4 regions of the Luteibacter pinisoli genome follow, and region 1 is predicted to be linked to each of the others. Evidence: riboswitches for the same ligand, from Rfam matches in the RefSeq annotation. Region 1 holds a riboswitch; each other region holds the start of a gene.
The links. A riboswitch is a leader RNA that binds a small molecule or an ion and turns the genes downstream of it on or off. The one in region 1 is predicted to bind cobalamin.

Region 1 (4,761 bases):
AGAAACGCTTTAAAAAAGTTCTTCAGATTGGGAGTCGTACCCTCATTTCTTTCTGCTGCGAGGACGTCCCAAGCAAACGTGTCAGACAGATCGATAAGTGCATGTCTTTGTACTGCGGCCTTGTCTTGTACTAATGCGTCCGCGTACTCACGCATATTCGCGACCGTGCCTGCCGCTCCAGCTCGGAGGTTGTAGGTCATCGCTCGCTGGTGATCCATCTTAAGGATAAAGACCAGCGGCGTATGACTCCCATCGACCTCCACGGTGGCGATCGCAATCACAACAACACCGGGAGCCATTTGTCTTCCGCGGTGGTGCTCACTGAAGGCCGCGGCAATATCTTTCGAGGCATCGATAAAGGATCGTTGGTGCTCGAGCATTTCCGAGCAGATACCTCGAAGCGTCTGCACGCGCCCGGAAAAAACGTACTGTGTACCCGACGCTGCCTGCTGTAACCGCTCTAGAAAAAACGATCGCTGCGATACGGATAGTTGGAGCGGCTCGTCAAGATAGCGAACGGTCTCCGCTTCATTTCCTGGCTCTAGCACATGAAATACGAGCTGCTGAATTTGGAGCGAATTGAGTTCAGCCGCGCTCAGCTGGCTAACTTTCCCTGCCATTCCTTCATCCCCTGTTTTTCGTTTCGCGGATATTACCTTTTTGGGCCAGGGCACGTTGAATTATTGAGTGGATTCATCTCATCTCTTAAGACCGGCCGGACGAGTCGTCTTATATGCATTTACGGCAAGCATTTAAGTTGACACGAACTCCTTACAGCCAGCCCGCTTCCACCGCCGTTGCGGGTATGGCCGGTCTCATTCGACACCTCAAACGGCCGCGCTTCTCGACCCGGATTGCCGGTCGCCTGATGTTTGATGCGGCCAATCTGTAATGCGACGGCCGTGCTTTCTGACCAATTCCATCAAGGGACAGCGACACGTATCTGGGGAGACACTACGGCGCTTTGCTTTCTCCATGGACACTCGCACGGTGTCGACGCGGGGGCGGGCAGGCCCCTGGGGCCGACATAAGCGGAGGGCCGCCCAACGCCACGATTTTTGCGACACGGAAGCTACGGCCCGGTCCGCAGGTCCGCGTCTGGCGGCCCCAGGGGCCTGCCCGCCCCCGCTCACGCAGCCTCCCGTCCAGCCTCTGCCACCGTTCTCGCCAGTTCACCGCTAGAATGCCCCCGTTCGGGTGTCCACCCGCCTTCATGGCGGTAAGGATGAAACGGGAAGCCGGTGCGCCGCTGAAGCGGCAAGGCCGGCACTGCCCCCGCAACGGTAAGCCCCAGGGGAACACCCCGTTCTAACCGGCCTCAGCCACTGCCCCGAACGGGGTGGGAAGGCGCCGGGAGAATCCGCCAACGCGGCAAGGGCGAGTCCGGAGACCGGCCCGAAACACCCCCTGCGCCAGCCATGGCCGCGGGGGTGGCCCTGTTTCGGACGATTCGCGGCGGGCGGATCCGGACAGCCTCGTGGCTTCCCGCCCGCGCGCCGTTCGTCTCATTCCCCCACGACCGTCCTCGGTTTCAAGACTTGCCGCACCGGCGGCACGAGGATGTTCCTGATGAAGAAGACCCTGCTCGCGACGGCCCTGCTGTCGTCCATCGCCCTGGCGCACGCCGCGGATGCCCCGGAAAACCTGCCCTCCGTGGTGGTGACCGCCAACCGCGCGGCCACCCCGCTGGACGAGGTGCTCGCCCCGGTCACCGTGATCACCCGCGAGGACATCGAGCGCCTGCAGCCGGTCAGCGTGCAGGACCTGCTCACCGGCCTGCCGGGCGTGGTGATGGCCAATGCCGGTGGCATCGGCCAGCAGACCTCCATGTTCATGCGCGGCACCAACTCCGCCCACACCCTGGTGCTGATCGACGGCGTGCGCGTGGGCACCGTCGGCGCGGGCATCCCGGCCTATGAGCAGATCCCGGTGGAGCAGATCGACCACATCGAAGTCGTCCGCGGCCCGCGTTCCACCCTGTACGGCTCGGACGCCATCGGCGGCGTCATCCAGATCTTCACCCGCCACGGCCAGGCTGGCGAAGCACCGACCCCGACGGTGTCGGTCACCGGCGGCAGCCACGGCTACACCGCAGGCCAGGTCGGCGTTTCCGGCGGCACCACGCACGGCTGGTATAACGCCAGCCTGGGCGGCCAGTACACCGGCGGCATCAATGCGTGCCGCGTCGGCGCGGGCACGGCCTTCAAGGGCTGCTTCACCGACGAACCGGACCACGACGCCTACCGCACCTACAACGGCGCGCTCTCGGGGGGCTACCGCTGGGACAACGGCACCGAGCTCACCGGCAGCTGGCTGCGCAGCAAGGGCACCATCGAGTACGACGGTGACTTCCAGAACCTCACCCGTCGCTCGCAGCAGGTGGCCGGCGGCAAGCTCAGCTTCGACGCCATGGCCGACTGGCGCATGTCGGTGAGCCTGGGCCAGAACCAGGATCGTGCCGACGATTACCTCAACGGCGCGAACAAGACCCTGGACTTCGTGAACTACGGCGTGGACAAGGCGCGCGTCGGCTACCTGTATTCCAAGCGCAACCAGGCCGCCTGGCAGAACGACATCACCCTGGCCCCGGGCCAGACCCTGAGCGCCGGCGTCGATTTCCAGCAGGAGAAGCTGGACAGCGCGACGGATTACCTCAAGGACACCCGCGATAACACCGGCGTGTTCGCGCTGTACCAGGGCGTGTTCGGCCCGCACGAGATCCAGCTCTCGGCGCGCCACGACCACAACACCCAGTTCGGCAACCACACCACCGGCTCGGCCGCGTACGGTTTCCGCTTCGACAACGGCATGCGGGTCACCGCGTCGTACGGCAGCGCCTTCCACGCGCCGACGTTCAACGATGAGTACTACCCGTACGGTTCGCCGGTGTCGCTCAAGCCCGAGACCTCGCGCACCGCCGAGATCGGCCTGAGCGGCCGCCCGGGCATCTGGAACTGGGCGGTGAACGCCTACCAGAGCAAGGTGGACGACCTGATCGGCTACGACGCGTCCTTCCTGCCGATCAACGTCAGCGAAGCACGCATCCGTGGCCTGGAAGGACAGCTGGGCGCCGACGTGGATGGCTGGCACGTGCGTACCTACCTGACCCTGCAGCAGCCGCTGAACCGCGATAGCGGTGACCAGCACGACAACCTGCTGGCCCGCCGCCCGCGTCGCACCGGCCGCGTGGACCTGGACAAGGACCTGGGCGCGTTCACCCTGGGTGGCTCGGTGTACGCCGCCGGCTACAGCTACGACGACGCGGCCAACAGCACCCGCCTGGGCGGATACACCACGGCCGACCTGCGCGCCACGTGGCACATCGACAGCGCCTGGAGCGTGCAGGGCCGCGTGGCCAACATCGCCGACAAGCGCTATGAGACGGCGGCGTATTACAACCAGCTGGGCCGCACCTATTACATGACGGTCCGTTTCTCGCCCGCTATGTAAGTACTGACCCAATCGGTTCGCACAGAAAGCCGGTTCGGACAGAAATACCTGTCCGAACAGGTTTCCCCTGCCTTTCGGCAGGGGCTGACGGACGGCACACGCGACGGAGGCCCCCCGCACGTCATAAAGTGCGCGGCGCGGGGGCGTTCCCGCTGTCACAGGATGTGTCGTGAATTTTTTTGCTCCGTTTATCCACCGGCCCAGGGGAACCTCGCTGCTTGCAGCGGGCCTGACGCTGGCCGGCATCCTCGCCTACATGCTGCTGGGCGTGGCGGCCCTGCCGTCGATCGAAGTCCCCGCGGTGTTCATCCAGGCCCAGATGCCCGGCGCCAATGCGCAGACGATGGCATCCACCATCATCGCGCCGCTGGAGCGCCACCTCGGCCAGATCCCCGGCGTGGACCGGATGTATTCGAACAGCACGGAAGGCGGCGGTTTCGTCCGCATCCAGTTCACCATGGACCGTTCCACCGATGCGGCCGCACGCGACGTGCAGGCCGCCATCAACGCCTCGGTGGCGGATCTCCCGGCCGGCATGCCCAGCCCGCCGCAGTACTTCAAGTTCGATACCGGGCAGATCCCGGTGCTGCTGGTGTCGTTCACCTCGAAGACGATGCCGGCCGACAAGCTTTACGACGTGGTCGACACGCTGATCCGCCCGACGGTCTCGCAGATCGACGGCGTGTCGCGCGTGCAGGTGTTCGGTGGCACGCCGCACGCGGTGCGCGTGGAACTGGACACCAACGCGCTGTCCACCAAGGGCCTCACCGCCAACGACGTATCGAACGCGCTGCAGGCGGCGAACGTGAATTCGCCGCAGGGCCTGCTCTCCGATGGCCGTTCGCAGATGACGGTGATCGCCAACGACGGCTTGCGTGACGCCGACGACTTCGGCCGCATCCTCATCGCCATGCGCAACGGCACGCCCGTGCGCCTGTCCGATATCGCCAAGGTCACCAGCGGCCAGCAGGACATCTACCAGAAGGCGTGGTTCCAGGGCGAACGCTCGGTCACCATGCAGATCAGCAAGCGGCCGGAAGCCAACTCCATCGCCACGGCGGACGCCATCCGCGCCGCGCTGCCGCGTTTCCGCGCGATGCTTCCGGCCGATGCCGTGGTCACCCCGATCTTCGACCTCACGCAGACGACGCAGTCCGCGTTGCACGAGGTGAAGGTGGCCCTGATGATCTCGATCGTCATGGTCTGCCTGGTGATGATGGTGTTCCTGCGCCGCCTCGGCCCCACGCTGATCGCGACGCTGAGCGTGCCGCTGTCGCTGGCGGGCGCGTTCGTGGTGATGTGGACGCTGGG
Region 2 (4,761 bases), 850 kb from region 1:
CTGCGCATAGCTGGACCAGGCGACGGTCATGGCGGCTGGGCGGGCCACGTCGCCGTAAATGATCGGCGGCTTCACGCAGCGCGAGCCGTAGCTCTGTACCCAGCCATACTTCGTGAACGCATAGCCTTCGAGCTGTTCGCCGAAGTACTCGACCATGTCGTTGCGCTCGGGCTCGCCGTGGACCAGGACGTCGATGCCCGCGTCTTCCTGGAAGCGCACCGCGCGGCGCACTTCGTCGCGGAGCACGGTGTCATAGGCAATCTCGTCGAGCTTTCCGGCGCGGAAGGCGGCGCGTGCCGTGCGCAGTTCTAGGGTCTGGGGGAACGAGCCGATCGTGGTGGTCGGGAGGGGCGGCAAACCGAAGCGGTCGCGCTGCACGGCGGCGCGGTGGGCATACCCCGAACGCCGCTGGCTGAACTGCGGGGTGAGACCACGGGCGCGAGCGCGGACGGCGCTGCGCACGACCTCTGGCGAAGCGAGGCGCCGGGCGACGATGTCGTTCTGGCGAACGAGTGCGTTTGCTGCTTCGGCGCTGCCGGCCGCCGCATCCGCATAAAGACGCAGCTCGCCGATCTTCTGGCGGGCGAACGACAACCACTGGTTGAGCTCGCCGGGGAGCTGTTTCTCATCTGAGGCGTCGATGGGCACGTGCAGCAGCGAGCACGAGGGCGCGATCCACAGGCGATCGGATGGCACGCGTTCCGTTAGCGCTTCCAGTCGCGGCAGGATCGCTTCCGGATCGCTGAGCCACACGTTGCGACCATCGACAAGACCCGCCGACAGCACGCGTCCGTCCGGCAGGGCATCGAGGACCGCATGCAGTTGCGCGGATGCGCGGGCGAGGTCGACGTGCAGTCCGGCGACGGGGAGCGAAGCCGCAAGGCCCAGGTTGCCGTCGAGCGCGCCGAAGTAGGTGGCTAGCAGGATCTTCGCGGACGAGCGAGCGGCCAGGGCGTCGTACACGCGGCGGAACGCATCGCGGGTGCCGACATCGAGGTCGAGCGCGAGGGCGGGTTCGTCGACCTGGATCCATGCCGTGCCTTCGGCCGCAAGCGCATCGACCAGATCTAGCCACGCGGGCAGCAACGCGTCCAGCAGGCCGAGCGGGTGACTGCCGTCCACCGTCTTCGATAACAGCAGGAAGGTCACCGGGCCGAGCAGCACCGGCCGCGCCGCGTGGCCGGCCGCCACCGCCTCGCGGTATTCCGCCACCGCCTTTTCGGGGCGCGCGCGGAACAGCTGGCCGGCGTGGAGTTCAGGGACGAGGTAGTGGTAGTTCGTATCGAACCACTTGGTCATCTCCAGTGCGCGCAGGTCGAACGTACCGTCCTGGTGGCCGCGGGCCATGGCGAAATAGGCGGCCAGGGGCGCCCTGTCGTGCAGGTCGCGATAGCGCGCCGGGATGGCGTCCACCGCCACCGCGGCGTCGAGCACGTGGTCATACAGGGAGAAGTCGTTAACGGGCACGCTGTCGGCGCCGGCCTCGCGGGCGAGTTGCCAGTGGCGCTGGCGCAGCGAGGCGGCGGTGGCGAGAAGGTCGCTGGCGCTGGTCTCGCCCTTCCAGTGGCTTTCGAGCGCGCGCTTGAGTTCGCGGCGCCGGCCGATACGGGGGAAACCGAGATAGGTAACGTGTGGCATGGATGGATTCCTCTTTGGACAAAAGAGGAGGGAAGGGCGGCGCACGCGGACGGCCGCGCCCCAACGCGAAGGCACGCGCTGGCGGGCTGGGCCGTCATGCAGGCTGACCGTCGACCTTCGCCCCCGCGGGCGAACCGCCGCCCCGCGCAAGGCGGTACGGCAGGTCGGACGACGCCTGCGCAGGCATGACCCCGCGCGGGCATCGGCTGGTGGCAGGTCTTCGGGCTCGTGGATGTGGCACCCGCGGGTGCCGCCTTCACCGTCGCTTCCCGGGCCCCATGGCCCAGTGCTTGTGACGGATGTCGTCTCCACATACCGCTGCGGGGCAGCGCCGGACTCTCACCGGCTTCCCTCTTAGCTTTATCTCTCCATCCGAATAGAGAGATATCGACCACGGGCGACGGCGAAATTAGCCGTCCGGACGGCCAAAGTCAAATGCGCGAGGATGGGTGACCGGGATGCGAGGAAGGCGGGCGTGACGGAACGGCACATCGTATTGGCGACGGTGGGATCGCAGGGCGACCTGTTTCCATTCCTGGCCGTGGGCCGGGAGCTGGTGGCGCGCGGGCACCGGGTGACCGTGGGTGCCCACGCGATCCACCGCGATGCCGTCCTCGATGCGGGGCTGGATTTCGTCATGGCCAGCGGCATCGCGGAGCCGGAGGACAAGGCGGCATTCGCTGCACGCGCGTTCCATCCCTGGCGCGGGCCCAGGTTCGTCGTGAGGGATCTCGCAGCCGCCGATGTGGCGGCGAGCTACCACGCGCTGAAAACCTTCTGCTCGGCCGCCGATGCGGTCGTGACGACCACGCTGGCCTTTGCAGGGCAGATGCTTGGCGAGACGTTACCGGTGGCATGGCTGTCGGCCGTGCTGTCGCCGTCGGTGTTCCTCTCCCCATTCGACCCACCGGCCACCGGCATCGCGCCACTGGACGCGTGGCTCAGGGCGTCGCCAGGGCGTGGCCGGCTGCTGGTGCGCAGTGTCGAGGGGCTGACCCGGCCGTGGACGGCCCCGGTACGCGACTTCCGCCGGCAGCTTGGGCTCGCTCCCGTCGGCGCGGGCGGCGATCCGTTCCACCGCGGGCAGCATGGCCGCGACGGCGTGCTGGCGCTCTATTCGCCGGTGCTGGGAGGCCTGCCGCCTGATGCGCCCGCCAACACCGTGCTGACCGGGCAGTGCCGTTACCTCCCGGGCGCCGATGCGCTGGAACCATCGCTGCGTTCGTGGCTCGACGCAGGCGCACCACCGATCGTGTTCACCCTAGGCTCTGCTGCCGTGCACGCCGGCGCGGATTTCCTGCGTGAAAGCATCGCCGCGGCGCGCCAACTGGGGCGGCGTGCTGTTGTTCTCACGGGCTCCCCCGCGCTGCGCGAACGCCTTGCGTTGCAAGGCGACGATATCCTGGCCGTGGACTACGCCTCACATGGCGCGCTCTTCGCCCGAGCGGCCGCCGTTGTTCACCACGGCGGCATTGGCACAACCCACGAGGCCCTGCGTGCCGGGCGGCCATCCCTCGTGGTGCCACATGGTTTCGATCAGCCGGACAATGCGGCACGCGTGCGCCGGCTTGGTGCGGGCGACGTGCTGCCTGCGACACGGTACCGCGCCGATCGCGCGACAGCGAAGCTCGCGGTCCTGTTGGAAAGCAGCACGATCAGGTCACGCACCGGCGATGTCGCGCGCCAGCTCCACGAAGAGCATGGCGCGCGGGTTGCCGCGGATACCATCGAGGCGGCTATCGAACGCCGGCGGCCTTAGTCGAAACCAGCGCTCGCGCGCGGGGTATAGGCCTGCTCCAGCGCCTTGATCTCTTCGTCAGAAAGGTTGAGCTGCAGTGCGGCGACGGCATCGTCGAGATGGTGCGGCTTGGACGCACCGACGATCGGTGCCGTGATGCCCGCGCGCTGCGCCACCCATGCCAGCGCCACCTGTGCACGCGGCACGCCGCGATCTTCAGCGACCTTCTTCACGGCGGCGACGATCGCCCGGTCCGCGTCTTCGGTCGCGTTGTACAGCGTGCCGCCGAATACATCCTTCTCCTGCCGCGTGCTGCTCTCTTCCCAGTCACGCGTCAGGCGGCCGCGGGCCAGCGGACTCCACGGAATCACCGCGATACCCTGGTCGATGCAGAACGGAATCATCTCGCGCTCTTCTTCGCGCTGGATGAGGTTGTAGTGGTCCTGCATGCTGACGAACTCCGTCCAGCCATGCAGGCGAGAGGTATAGACCATCTTCGCGAACTGCCACGCATGCATCGACGACGCGCCGATGTAGCGTGCCTTACCGGCTTTCACCACGTCGTGCAGCGCTTCCAGCGTCTCCTCGATCGGTACGCCGTGGTCGAAGCGATGGATCTGCAGCAGGTCGATGTAGTCGGTGCCAAGGCGCGCGAGCGAATCATTCACGGAATGGAAGATGGCCTTGCGCGAAAGGCCGCCGGCGTTCGGGCCCTTGTGCCAGTGGAAGAACGTCTTCGTGGCGATGACCACTTCGTCGCGCCTCGTAAAATCTTTCAGCGCGCGACCGACGATTTCCTCGGACGTGCCATCGGAATACGCGTTCGCCGTGTCGAAGGTATTGATGCCGAGGTCGAGCGCCTTGCGGATGAACGGCCGGCTCTGCTCCTCATCAAGCGTCCAGGCATGGTTGCCGCGCTTGGGGTCACCGTAGGTCATGCAGCCCAGGATCACGGGCGAGATCTCGAGTCCGGTCTTGCCCAGCTTTACGTATTGCATCGGGGAACTCCACGTAGGGGAAGCGAGGGTGCCTGGGTAGCGTACACGCGATGGCCGGGTCGCTGCCGTGATTCAGATTATTCGGGGCGGCGCGCACTGTCCCGATGTCAGCACTGCCCCTACACACCGCCTCGTGGAAAGCCTACAGCGATCGAGGACTTCTCTCTTAGCGCATCGACCTATACTTTGCGGACGAAAAGGAGGTTCCATGAGCAAGGTACGATCATTCAGGGCTGCTTACTCGGAGCGTGTTGCAAGGGAGCTCTTCGACGTCCCGGGGGCCACGTATGCCGTTATCGCGGAGAGCTTGCGGGCAGACGAAGAAGGCAGGGAGTCGTTTACGGTTAATGGGACGACCTATGGGCGGGTATCACCCCAACGCGACGC
Region 3 (4,761 bases), 310 kb from region 1:
TGTTCGGGTCCGTGTAGCGCCCGCCCAGCCAGTAGAACGCGCCGTTGGATACGGCATAGCTCAGCGTGGCGCACACTACGATGCCGAGGAACACCAGGCCATGCGACCGCAGCGATCCGTCAAAGCGCGGCGCCAGCAGGCGGCCGCCGTACCAGAGCACGGCGTACGCCAGCGGCATGAAGGAATACGCCACGGTGATGCAGAAGTCGCTCACGCCCGCGTAGCTGATGGAATACCAGTCCACCAGCACGGCCAGCAGCACGAAGGCGACGAAGGCCAGGTGCTTGCGCAGGTAGATGCCGCCCAGGAAGAACAACGCCATGGAGGCATCGGGCAGGTGCAGCATGTCGCCGAAGTGATTGAAGCGGGTGGCGATCATGACGATGGCGAACAACGCGGCCATGGCCGCGAAGGCGGGACGGGAGAGCGGTTTCATCGGGGTGTCCTCCAGGAAGCGGATCAGGAACGCGGCTGGTAGCGGAACGTGAGCATCCAGTTGCGGCCGGGCTGGTTGAAGTAACGCGCGGTCTCGTAGTGACGGTCGAAGATGTTCCTGGCGGCGAGCTCGACGTTCCATGCGGTGTCGATGGCATAGGCCATGCGCAGGTCGGTCAGCGCGTAACCGCCCAGGCGGTGCAGGTTGGCGGTGTCGTCATAGCGGTAGCCCGAACCGAAGACGCTGGCGCCGACGCTGAAGGCGCCGAAGCTGCGGTCCACATCGACGTTGGCGGTGCGGCGTGCACGGCGCGGCAGCAGGTTGCCGTGGGTGGCGTCGTCACTGTCGTCTTCCGGCGACAGCCAGGTGGCGTTGCCGCCGAGGCGCCATTCGCCCAGCGTGGTATCGCCGGCCAGCTCCACGCCGCGGATGCGCGAGCGATCGATGTTGTTGGCACCGCCAAACGGGAACAGCGGGCCAGTCAGGCTCGAGTCGAACACGATCAGGTGATCGATGCGGTTCTGGAACGCATTCACCGACCAGTGGCCCCAGCCCGGCGTGCCGCGCAGGCCCATCTCCCAGTTACGCGAGGTTTCCGGCTGCAGGTCCGGGTTGCCGTAATCGGGGTAATACAGGTCGTTGAAGGTCGGTGCCTTGAACGCGGTGCCGTAGCTGGCAGTCACGCGCAGGTCGTTGGTCAGCGCGTAGCCGTATTGCAGGCTGCCCGTGGTCTTGCCACCGAACTGGCTGTTCTCGTCACGGCGCAGGCTGCCCTGCACGGAGCTGTCGCCGAACTCCTGCTGCCACTGCGCGAACAGGGCGTGGTTGCGGCGCGCGTCGACAAAGTAATCGGTGTTGCCCACCACGTGGTCACGCTGCCAGTCGAAGCCCAGGGTGGTGAGGCCGTACGCGCCGCCGACCTTGCCCAGGTCCGCCTGCAGCGACGCCAGGTCGCGATGGCTGTTGAACGTATCGGCGTACACGCCGCTCTCGTAGTCGGTGGACAGGTCCGCGCTGCGGCCGACATTCAACGTGAGCAGGGCATCCTGCGACGGGCGATAGCGCAGGCGGCCGCCGAGGGCCTGGGTGGCCGATTCGGCGAAGTTGCTGCTGGTGCCGTCGTAGTGGTTGCGGCCTTCGGTGCGCGTGGCGCTGGCGTCGGCATCCCACTGTTCGTCGAAGCGCCAGCCGCCCTTCAGCGACAGCGCGTTGTTGCGGTAGCCATCGGCGTCTGGCTCGTACGTGTAGCAGCCACCACCACCCGGGCTGGGCTTGCCGCGGCAGGCATTGATGCCATGGGTCTGGTCATGGCTGGCTTCCACCGAGTACCAGCCGTTGCTGCCACGGCCGGAGAAACCGGCCGAACCACGCAGGGTGGACCAGCTGCCGACACCCACCGAGAGGTTGGGCACGAAGGCGCCCTGCGGGTGGCGGGTGAAAATCTGGATGACACCGCCCAGCGCGTCGGAGCCATAGAGGCTGGAGTACGGGCCGCGCACGATTTCGATGCGCTCGATCTGGTCCACCGGGATGTCCTGGAACGCCGCGGTGCCCGAGGTGACCGAGCCGATCTTCACGCCGTCGACCAGCACCAGCACGTGGTCCGACTCTGTGCCGCGCATGAAGACCGAGGTGGCCTTGCCCGGGCCGCCGTTGTTGGCAATGGACACGCCCGGCGTGGCGCGCAGCAGGTCGGCCAGCGACGAGGGCTGCAGGCGCTCGATGTCGGCGCGGTCAATCACGGTGGAGGCCGAGAGCACCTGGTTGAGCGTCTGCTCGGTGCGGCTGGCGGTGACGACGACCTTGTCCAGGTCAGTGGACGCGGCATCGTCGGCGTGGGCGGCGATGGGGGCGAACAGAACGAGCGCGACGGCGCACGCAAGGCGAGACGGACGAAAAGACACGATGGAACTCCCTGCTGACCGCGCCTACCCGCGCGGCTATGACGGCGAGGGACACGCGAAAAGCAAGGTGCAAGCGACGGCGAACGGAGTCGGGCCACCCGCGACCAGGGCCCTCCGCCTGTCCGGTGATACCTCATGGCCGGTCTCCGGGCTTGTGAGCGCAGGGTTCACCTGCAAGGGCTGGCGCCTTCCCATGCCGCGCGCGGCACAGTGGCATTGGCCAGCCCCGTCAACTCACCTACCGTTGCGGGGGCAGCTCCGGAATGGCGCAGGCGAAGTGCCTGCGGGTCACCGGATTCCCGTTTCAATCCGTGGCGCGAACGCCGTGGATCACCTTGGGTGGCCGTAGTGTAGCGGAACGGCGCGCATACCAGCGCAGGACGGGGCGCTCCACCGTGTAGTGCAGCGCGGCACCCACGGCCAGCACCACCGCGGCGTGGGCGAGGAAGCGCAGCCACGGGTAGCCATCAAGACGGCCATCCAGCGCGGCCTCGGTCAGCATGAAGGCGCCCTTGTGGCTGAGGTAGAGGCTGTACGAGGTGCGGGCGATCCAGCCCGCGCCGGGTATCCGCAGGCGTGCCAGCCACGTGCCACCCGCGCCGGCGGCGACAAAGGCCGCCATCGCCAGCGCCACCAGCGGATAGCCGGCCACGTTGGGCCAGAAGTCCAGCCGATGGCCGTCAAACAACAGGATGCAGCCGGCCAGCAGCAGCGCGGAGGCGCCGAGCAGGACGCCGCCGCGCCCCTGTACGCGCGCCATCCAGCCCGGACGGAACACCGAGCACGCCGCCAGGGCGACGCCGGCGAGCAGGCCATCCAGGCGCGAGTACGTCGGGTAGTAAAGGTATTCCAGATAAGCCGGTCCCACCGGCACGTCGGTGCCGGCCCAGGGCCCGATGTACAGCTGCCACAGGGCGGCGCGCAAGGCGATGCCCCCCGCGACCACCGCAACGCAGAGCACACCAAACCGCCGGGGCGTCATCCGCCCCGCAAGGGCCACCGCCAGCAGCGGGAACACCAGGTAGAAATGCTCTTCCACGCACAGCGACCACGCGTGGGAGAAGGCATAGCGCTGCGGCGCGTCGAACAACAGGTTGAAGGTGAAGGTGAGGAACTGCCACGCCGGCTGCATCAGCGGCGTCTCGCGCCACGCAGGCCACGCGAGGTAAAGCCCGAGCACGACGAAGAACGCGGGCAGGATGCGGAACGCCCGGCGCAGGTAAAACGTTTTCAGGTCGAGCCGGCCGGTATCGCGCAGCGAGGCGAACACCTGCGAGCCGATCAGGAACCCGCTAAGGACGAAAAACAGGTCCACGCCCATCCACCCGGCGTGCTCGACCCACCCAAAGTTTTCACCCAGGCCGCCGATAAGGTAGCTGTGGAACAGCATCACCCACACGATGGCGATGGCGCGCAGGGTGTCCAGTCCGGGCAAGCGGGTCATCGGTGGTTCCGTCGTAGGGGTCGAGGCAGGTTGTGGGGCGCGTGCGGCCGCCAGCGGGCGGCTTCATGGCGTTTTGGGGGCGTGGCGCGATGGCGCCACGTTAAGATCGAACGCGCCGGGCAAACCGGGGGGCTTGCCGGCGCAACGTTGGGGATGCCATGCCAGCTTTCCGCCGGTGCCTGCCGGCGTTACTCCTTGCCACGCTGGCCCTGCATGCCGGCGACGCCGGCGCTCACCTGCGCGCAGGCGAAAACGCGGAGGCCACGCTCGACGTCGCCGACGCCAGCAAGACCTCGGACCACCCGGCGTTCGTGGCCACCCTCGCCCGCCTGGCGCCGTCGCGCGAGCAGATGAGCGCGGCTGCGCGCATGCACCTGGATTACCTGCAGGCCTGGCAGCTGGCCTACGGTGGCGACCACGCGCAGGCCATTCCGCTCCTCGAACGCATCGCCGACAAATCCACGGACAAGGTGATGCGCCTGCGCGCCACCGCTACCCTGGTGAACATCCTCGGCGCAGGACGCCATTACGAGGACGCCTTCAACCGCCTCAACCTGATGGTCGCCGACCTGCCCGGCGTCAGTGACCCCCACGCGCGCTACCAGGCCCTGGCCGAGGCGGCGCAGATGCTGACCACCGCGGGGCAGTACGACCTGGCTGCCGACTACGCGGCGCGCGCCGTGGATATCGCCGACACACCCTCGATCACCTGCAAGAGCAACGTGGTCGCGCTGCACGCGCTCTATCGCGGTGGCCGCGTCGAAGGCGACGACCCGCGCTTCGTCCAGTGGGTGGCCGAGTGCCAGAAGGCCGGGGAAATGCTCTCGGCCAACGAGTTACGGGCTGATGTGGCGGACAGCGCCATTCGCCACGGGCGGCCGAACGAGGCGATCGCAGTGCTGGAGCGCTACTACGGGTCCGTCCTGCGCGACGAACAGCCGATGCAGACCTCGCAGTTTGATGCCCTGCTGGCACGC
Region 4 (4,761 bases), 270 kb from region 1:
CACCCGGCGTGAGCGGGACATCGGTGGTGACGACTTCCACGCGCTTCGTGTAGTCGGTAAAGCCTGGCGACAGCACGGCGTCGCTGACGGGGCGCCCATCCACGCTCATATCGGCATAGCCACCGGCGGCCACGTATAGCGTGGCGCGCGACACGGCGCCGTCCACATGGAAGCGTCGCCGCAGCAACGGGGCCGGCAGGCTCGCGGCATCGGCCTTGCCGATCCACTGCGCGCCAGCCCAGCCCGAGGCATCCAGGGCCGTGCCGAACACCGAGGTGGCACTCGCGTCGCCTTCGGACGTATGGACATCCACCTGCCACTGGTAGCGGCTGCCCGGGGCCAGCGCCGGGCCGGCGTAGGCCACGTCGAACGACTGCGCCGAACGCACCTCGCCGCTGTCCCACACCGGCTTGCCCTCCTGGCTGACGCGAAGGCGATAGCCCTGCTGGACGGTGCCGTTCTTTTCGGCATGGATGACCCAGGCGAAACGCGGTTTGGCCGTATCCACGTAGAGCGGCGCATCAACGCGTTCCATGCGCAGCCGCTCAAGGTGGGCGGCATGGGCGAACGAGGGGGCGAGCAACAGGGCGAGGCAGAGGGCGCGTGGCGGCAAGGCGTCGAATCCCGGGAGGCAGTCATCAACCGCCGAGCATACCCGCACACATCGTTCTAACGTGTGCGGGTCTACACAGTACCCACCCCAAGCCAACCGGAGCCACCGTCATGAAGACCTCCTTCGCCGGCCTCGCCCTGGGCCTTGCCCTGGCCAGTACCGCGGCCTACGCCGGACAACTCGACAAACTGGGCGGCCTCATGGGCGGCAGCGGCAGCAGCCTCACGGCGGGAAGCGCGGGCAACGCCGCCGGCATCATCCAGTACTGCATCAGCAACAACTATCTCGGCGGCAGTTCGGGCGCGTCGGGCGTGAAAGACAAGCTGCTGGGCAGTCTCTCCGGTAACACGTCCGCACCCGAGCCCACCCAGGACAAGGGCTACCTGGCGGGCGCCAAGGGGCTGCTCACCGGCAGCAACGGCAAGACCACGACCGACCTGAACCAGCTGGGCGGCATCGGTGGGAGCGGCGGCGGCACGGACGACATGAAGGCCAAGCTGGTGCACAAGGCCTGCGACGCCGTGCTCAAGCAGGGCAAGAAGATGGCCGGGATGTAACCTGGGCGCGGATGTAACTCAGGCGCGCGTGATGCGCCCAAGCGCTTCGGTGAGATCCGCCACGCCATAGGGCTTCACGATCACTGCGGTGCGCGCATCACGCACCACGCCGTTGGCGTTCTGGTCGCCAGTGGCGAACAGCACCGGCAGGTCCGGCTGGGCCTCGCGCATGCGCGAGGCCACGTCCACGCCGTTCATGCCTGGCAGGCCCACGTCGGCAAGCAGCACGTCGATGTTTTCGCTGCCGTGCAGGCGGATGGCTTCGTTGCCGTCGCCCGCCTCGAACACCGTATGCCCACGGCTCTCCAGCATCTCGGCGATGCTCATGCGGATCAGGGCGTCGTCTTCCACCACCAGCACGCGCAATGACGGTGCCGCTGCCGGTGCGGTACTGGCCGGCGGCGGCAGGCGCGTGGGCGCCATCGCAGGGACCAGCACGCGGGCGGCGAGGATCTGGCGGACTTTGCGCGCCAGCGCCTCCCGGGTATAGGGCTTGCTGAGCAGCTCCACGCCTTCATCGAGGCGGCCGCCATGCACGATGGCGTTCTCGGTGTAGCCGGAGGTGAACAGCACCGCCATGCCGGGCTGGCGTTCCACGGCCTTGCGCGCGAGCTCGGGGCTGCGCAGGGGGCCGGGCATCACCACGTCGGTAAACAGCAGGTCGATGGCGATGCCGCTGTCGATGATGGACAGCGCGCTTTCCGCGTCGCGCGCCTTCAGCACGCGATAGCCGAGGTCGGCCAGCAGGCCCACCACGGTCTCGCGCACTTCGTCGTCATCCTCGGCCACCAGCACGGTTTCGTCGCCGCCGCGCACGCCGCCTTCGTCGAGATCGACAAGACGGTCTTCGCTCTGCGCCGAGCGGGGCAGGTAGATCTTCACGGTAGTGCCGTGGCCGGCCTCGCTGTAAATCTTCACGTGGCCGCCGGACTGCTTCACGAAGCCGTAGACCATGGACAGGCCCAGGCCGGTGCCCTGGCCCTCCGGCTTGGTGGTGAAGAACGGTTCGAACACGTGCGCCAGCACATCCGGCGCAATGCCCGTGCCGGTGTCGGTCACCGCCAGCATCACGTACTGGCCCGGCTTCAGGTCACCGTGGGCCTTGGCATAGGCCTCATCGAGCTGGGTGTTGCCGGCCTCGATGGTGAGCTTGCCCTGGGCACCCATCGCGTCGCGCGCGTTGATGGCCAGGTTGAGCAGCGCGTTTTCCACGTTGCCCACGTCCACCAGGGTGTTCCACAGGCCGCCGGCGATGACGGTTTCCACCTCGATCGCCTCGCCCAGGGCGCGGCGCAGAAGGTCGTCCATCTCGCGCACGAAGCGGCCGATGTTCACCACCTTGGGGGCGAGCGGCTGGCGCCGGCCAAAGGCGAGCAGCTGGGCGGCCAGCTTTGAGCCGCGGGTGACGCCGGCCATCGCATTGGCCACGCGCCGCTCGGCGCGGGCGTTGCCGCGCACGTCGGTGGCCAGCAGCTGCAGGTTGCCGCTGATGACCTGCAAGAGGTTGTTGAAATCGTGGGCCACGCCGCCGGTGAGCTTGCCGATGGCGTCCATCTTCTGCGCCTGGCGCATCTGGTCCTGGGTGATGTCCATCGGGCCCTGGCCACCGGGGCTCATCCACGCCTTGTCGTCGCTGGCCGGGCGCCAGGTCGCCAGCACCACGCCCTCGCCGACCGCGGAGACACTCCATGTTTCCAGGGCGAGGCGCCAGAGCAGGCCGTCGATCGCCGTCAGTTCGAGGTCGCGCACGCCCCGGGCGCCGATCGTCGGCAGCAGGGACTCCAGGGTGGTGCGTCCGGCCGGATCCCACAGCGACAGGAACGCGGCCCCGCGCAGGCGGGCCCTGGCCCACGCATTCGCGTACAGCGTCTCGCCGGCGGGCGACAACGCCACCAAGCCGAAGGGCACCGCATCAAGCGATTGATTGAGCAGTGCATGGTCCTGCAACGCGAACGGAGATGGCATGGGACCGGGCTGCCCTGGGTGTCTGTATGGGATGGGGGCGGAATCTTATCGTCGGGCCATGGGGCCTTGGGTGTAGGGGATCTTCACATGCCCGCACGGCCGTTCAGGCAAGCCCCACGGGCGCGCGGATTGCAACTCATTGAGTTACCAAGTGCATTGGCACTTTACCCTATATCTTGTGTTGACCTGCCCTGCCCTCGCCTATATCGTGTGTCCCGTTGGTGTCCGAGGCGGCGCGACTGCCCGTCGGACTTAATAGGGAATCCGGTGTAAATCCGGAACTGCCCCGCAGCGGTAAGTGGAAACGATCCCGTTCAATGCACTGGCCCCCAAAGGCTGGGAAGCGACGGGTAGGCGAGGCGGCACGGCCGCAAACGTCCACGAAGTCCGAAGACCTGCCAGCAGCCGTGGCCCAAGCAGCCCGGTTTGTAGTGACGGCTTCCGCGGGGAAGCACGTCGCGGACCGAAGCCCCGTTGCGCGGCTTCGTCCCCGGCTTTCCCGTTGCGCCCCACTGCGTCGAGACCCGTGCGAGGGAGCGGGCGACTGGACCTAGGCCCTGGGGCACGCCAAGCATGACGACAATGGATTCCGCAGCGCGCGAGCGCACCGAGACGGCCGATGCGGCCGCCACCCCCTCCACCCGCACCACCGAGCAGGCCCCCGCGGCCGGCTACCGCGAGGATGCCCCGCCGGCCTTCGCGCTGACCCCGCCGCACAACCCCGGCCAGATGCGCGTGAAGAAGCGCAACGGCGGCCAGGAAACCGTGGACGTGAACAAGATCGTGCGCGCGGTGACGCGCAGCGCCGACGGCCTGTTCGCGGTAGACCCGATGCGCGTGGCGCTGAAGACCATCGGCGGCCTCTACGACGGCGCCACCACCCAGGAGCTCGACCAGCTCTCGATCCGCACCGCCGCGGCCCTCACCGCCGAAGAGCCGGAATACGGCCAGCTTGCCGCGCGCCTGCTCTCGGCCTTCGTCGACAAGGAAGTGAGCGGCCAGGACATCCAGTCGTTCTCGCAGTCGATCAACCTGGGCGTCGAGCTGGGCATCCTCAACGAGCGCCTGCGCGCGTTCGTGCAGGCCAACGCCCGCAAGCTCAACGATGCGATCGACCTGACCGCCTCGCGCCGCTTCGAATACTTCGGCCTGCGCACGGTGTATGACCGTTACCTGCTGCGCCACCCGACCAAGCGCCACGTCATCGAGACGCCTCAGTACTTCTTCATGCGCATCGCCTGCGCGCTCGGCGGCAACGATGTCGCGGAAACGCTTGAGCTGTACCGCATGCTCTCGTCGCTGGAATACCTGGCCAGCTCGCCCACCCTGTTCAACGCCGGCACGGCGCACGAACAGCTGTCGTCGTGCTTCCTGCTCGACTCGCCGCAGGACGACCTCGCGTCGATCTACGCGAAGTATGGCGACGTGGCCCAGCTCTCGAAATTCGCCGGCGGCATTGGCCTGGCCTACTCGCGGATCCGTTCGCGCGGCTCGCTGATCCGCGGCACCAACGGCCATTCGAACGGCCTGGTGCCCTGGCTGAAGACGCTGGACGCCTCGGTGGCCGCGGTGAACCAGGGCGGCAAGCGCAAGGGCGCGGCCTGCGTGTACCTGGAAAGCTGGCAC

Region 2: it holds a riboswitch for cobalamin, as region 1 does, so the genes downstream of both, metE (5-methyltetrahydropteroyltriglutamate--homocysteine S-methyltransferase) here and FIV34_RS20360 (TonB-dependent receptor domain-containing protein) in region 1, are expected to answer to the same signal.
Region 3: it holds a riboswitch for cobalamin, as region 1 does, so the genes downstream of both, btuB (TonB-dependent vitamin B12 receptor) here and FIV34_RS20360 (TonB-dependent receptor domain-containing protein) in region 1, are expected to answer to the same signal.
Region 4: it holds a riboswitch for cobalamin, as region 1 does, so the genes downstream of both, FIV34_RS19240 (ribonucleoside-diphosphate reductase subunit alpha) here and FIV34_RS20360 (TonB-dependent receptor domain-containing protein) in region 1, are expected to answer to the same signal.

The regions. Positions count from the first base shown of each region.
Region 1 is NZ_CP041046.1:4,499,994-4,504,754, forward strand. Features, by position in the region: gene FIV34_RS20355 (nucleoid-associated protein) at 1-620, opposite strand, end outside; cobalamin riboswitch at 1,179-1,413, shown strand; gene FIV34_RS20360 (TonB-dependent receptor domain-containing protein) at 1,570-3,450, shown strand; gene FIV34_RS20365 (efflux RND transporter permease subunit) at 3,620-4,761, shown strand, end outside.
Region 2 is NZ_CP041046.1:740,128-744,888, forward strand. Features, by position in the region: gene metE (5-methyltetrahydropteroyltriglutamate--homocysteine S-methyltransferase) at 1-1,638, opposite strand, end outside; cobalamin riboswitch at 1,833-2,048, opposite strand; gene FIV34_RS03275 (glycosyltransferase) at 2,114-3,397, shown strand; gene FIV34_RS03280 (aldo/keto reductase) at 3,394-4,374, opposite strand; gene FIV34_RS03285 (hypothetical protein) at 4,583-4,761, shown strand, end outside.
Region 3 is NZ_CP041046.1:4,188,604-4,193,364, forward strand. Features, by position in the region: gene FIV34_RS19100 (hypothetical protein) at 1-436, opposite strand, end outside; gene btuB (TonB-dependent vitamin B12 receptor) at 460-2,340, opposite strand; cobalamin riboswitch at 2,461-2,693, opposite strand; partial or broken gene FIV34_RS19110 (acyltransferase family protein) at 2,690-3,784, opposite strand; gene FIV34_RS19115 (GGDEF domain-containing protein) at 3,943-4,761, shown strand, end outside.
Region 4 is NZ_CP041046.1:4,226,512-4,231,272, forward strand. Features, by position in the region: gene FIV34_RS19225 (family 78 glycoside hydrolase catalytic domain) at 1-613, opposite strand, end outside; gene FIV34_RS19230 (DUF2501 domain-containing protein) at 724-1,170, shown strand; gene FIV34_RS19235 (response regulator) at 1,189-3,135, opposite strand; cobalamin riboswitch at 3,338-3,552, shown strand; gene FIV34_RS19240 (ribonucleoside-diphosphate reductase subunit alpha) at 3,718-4,761, shown strand, end outside.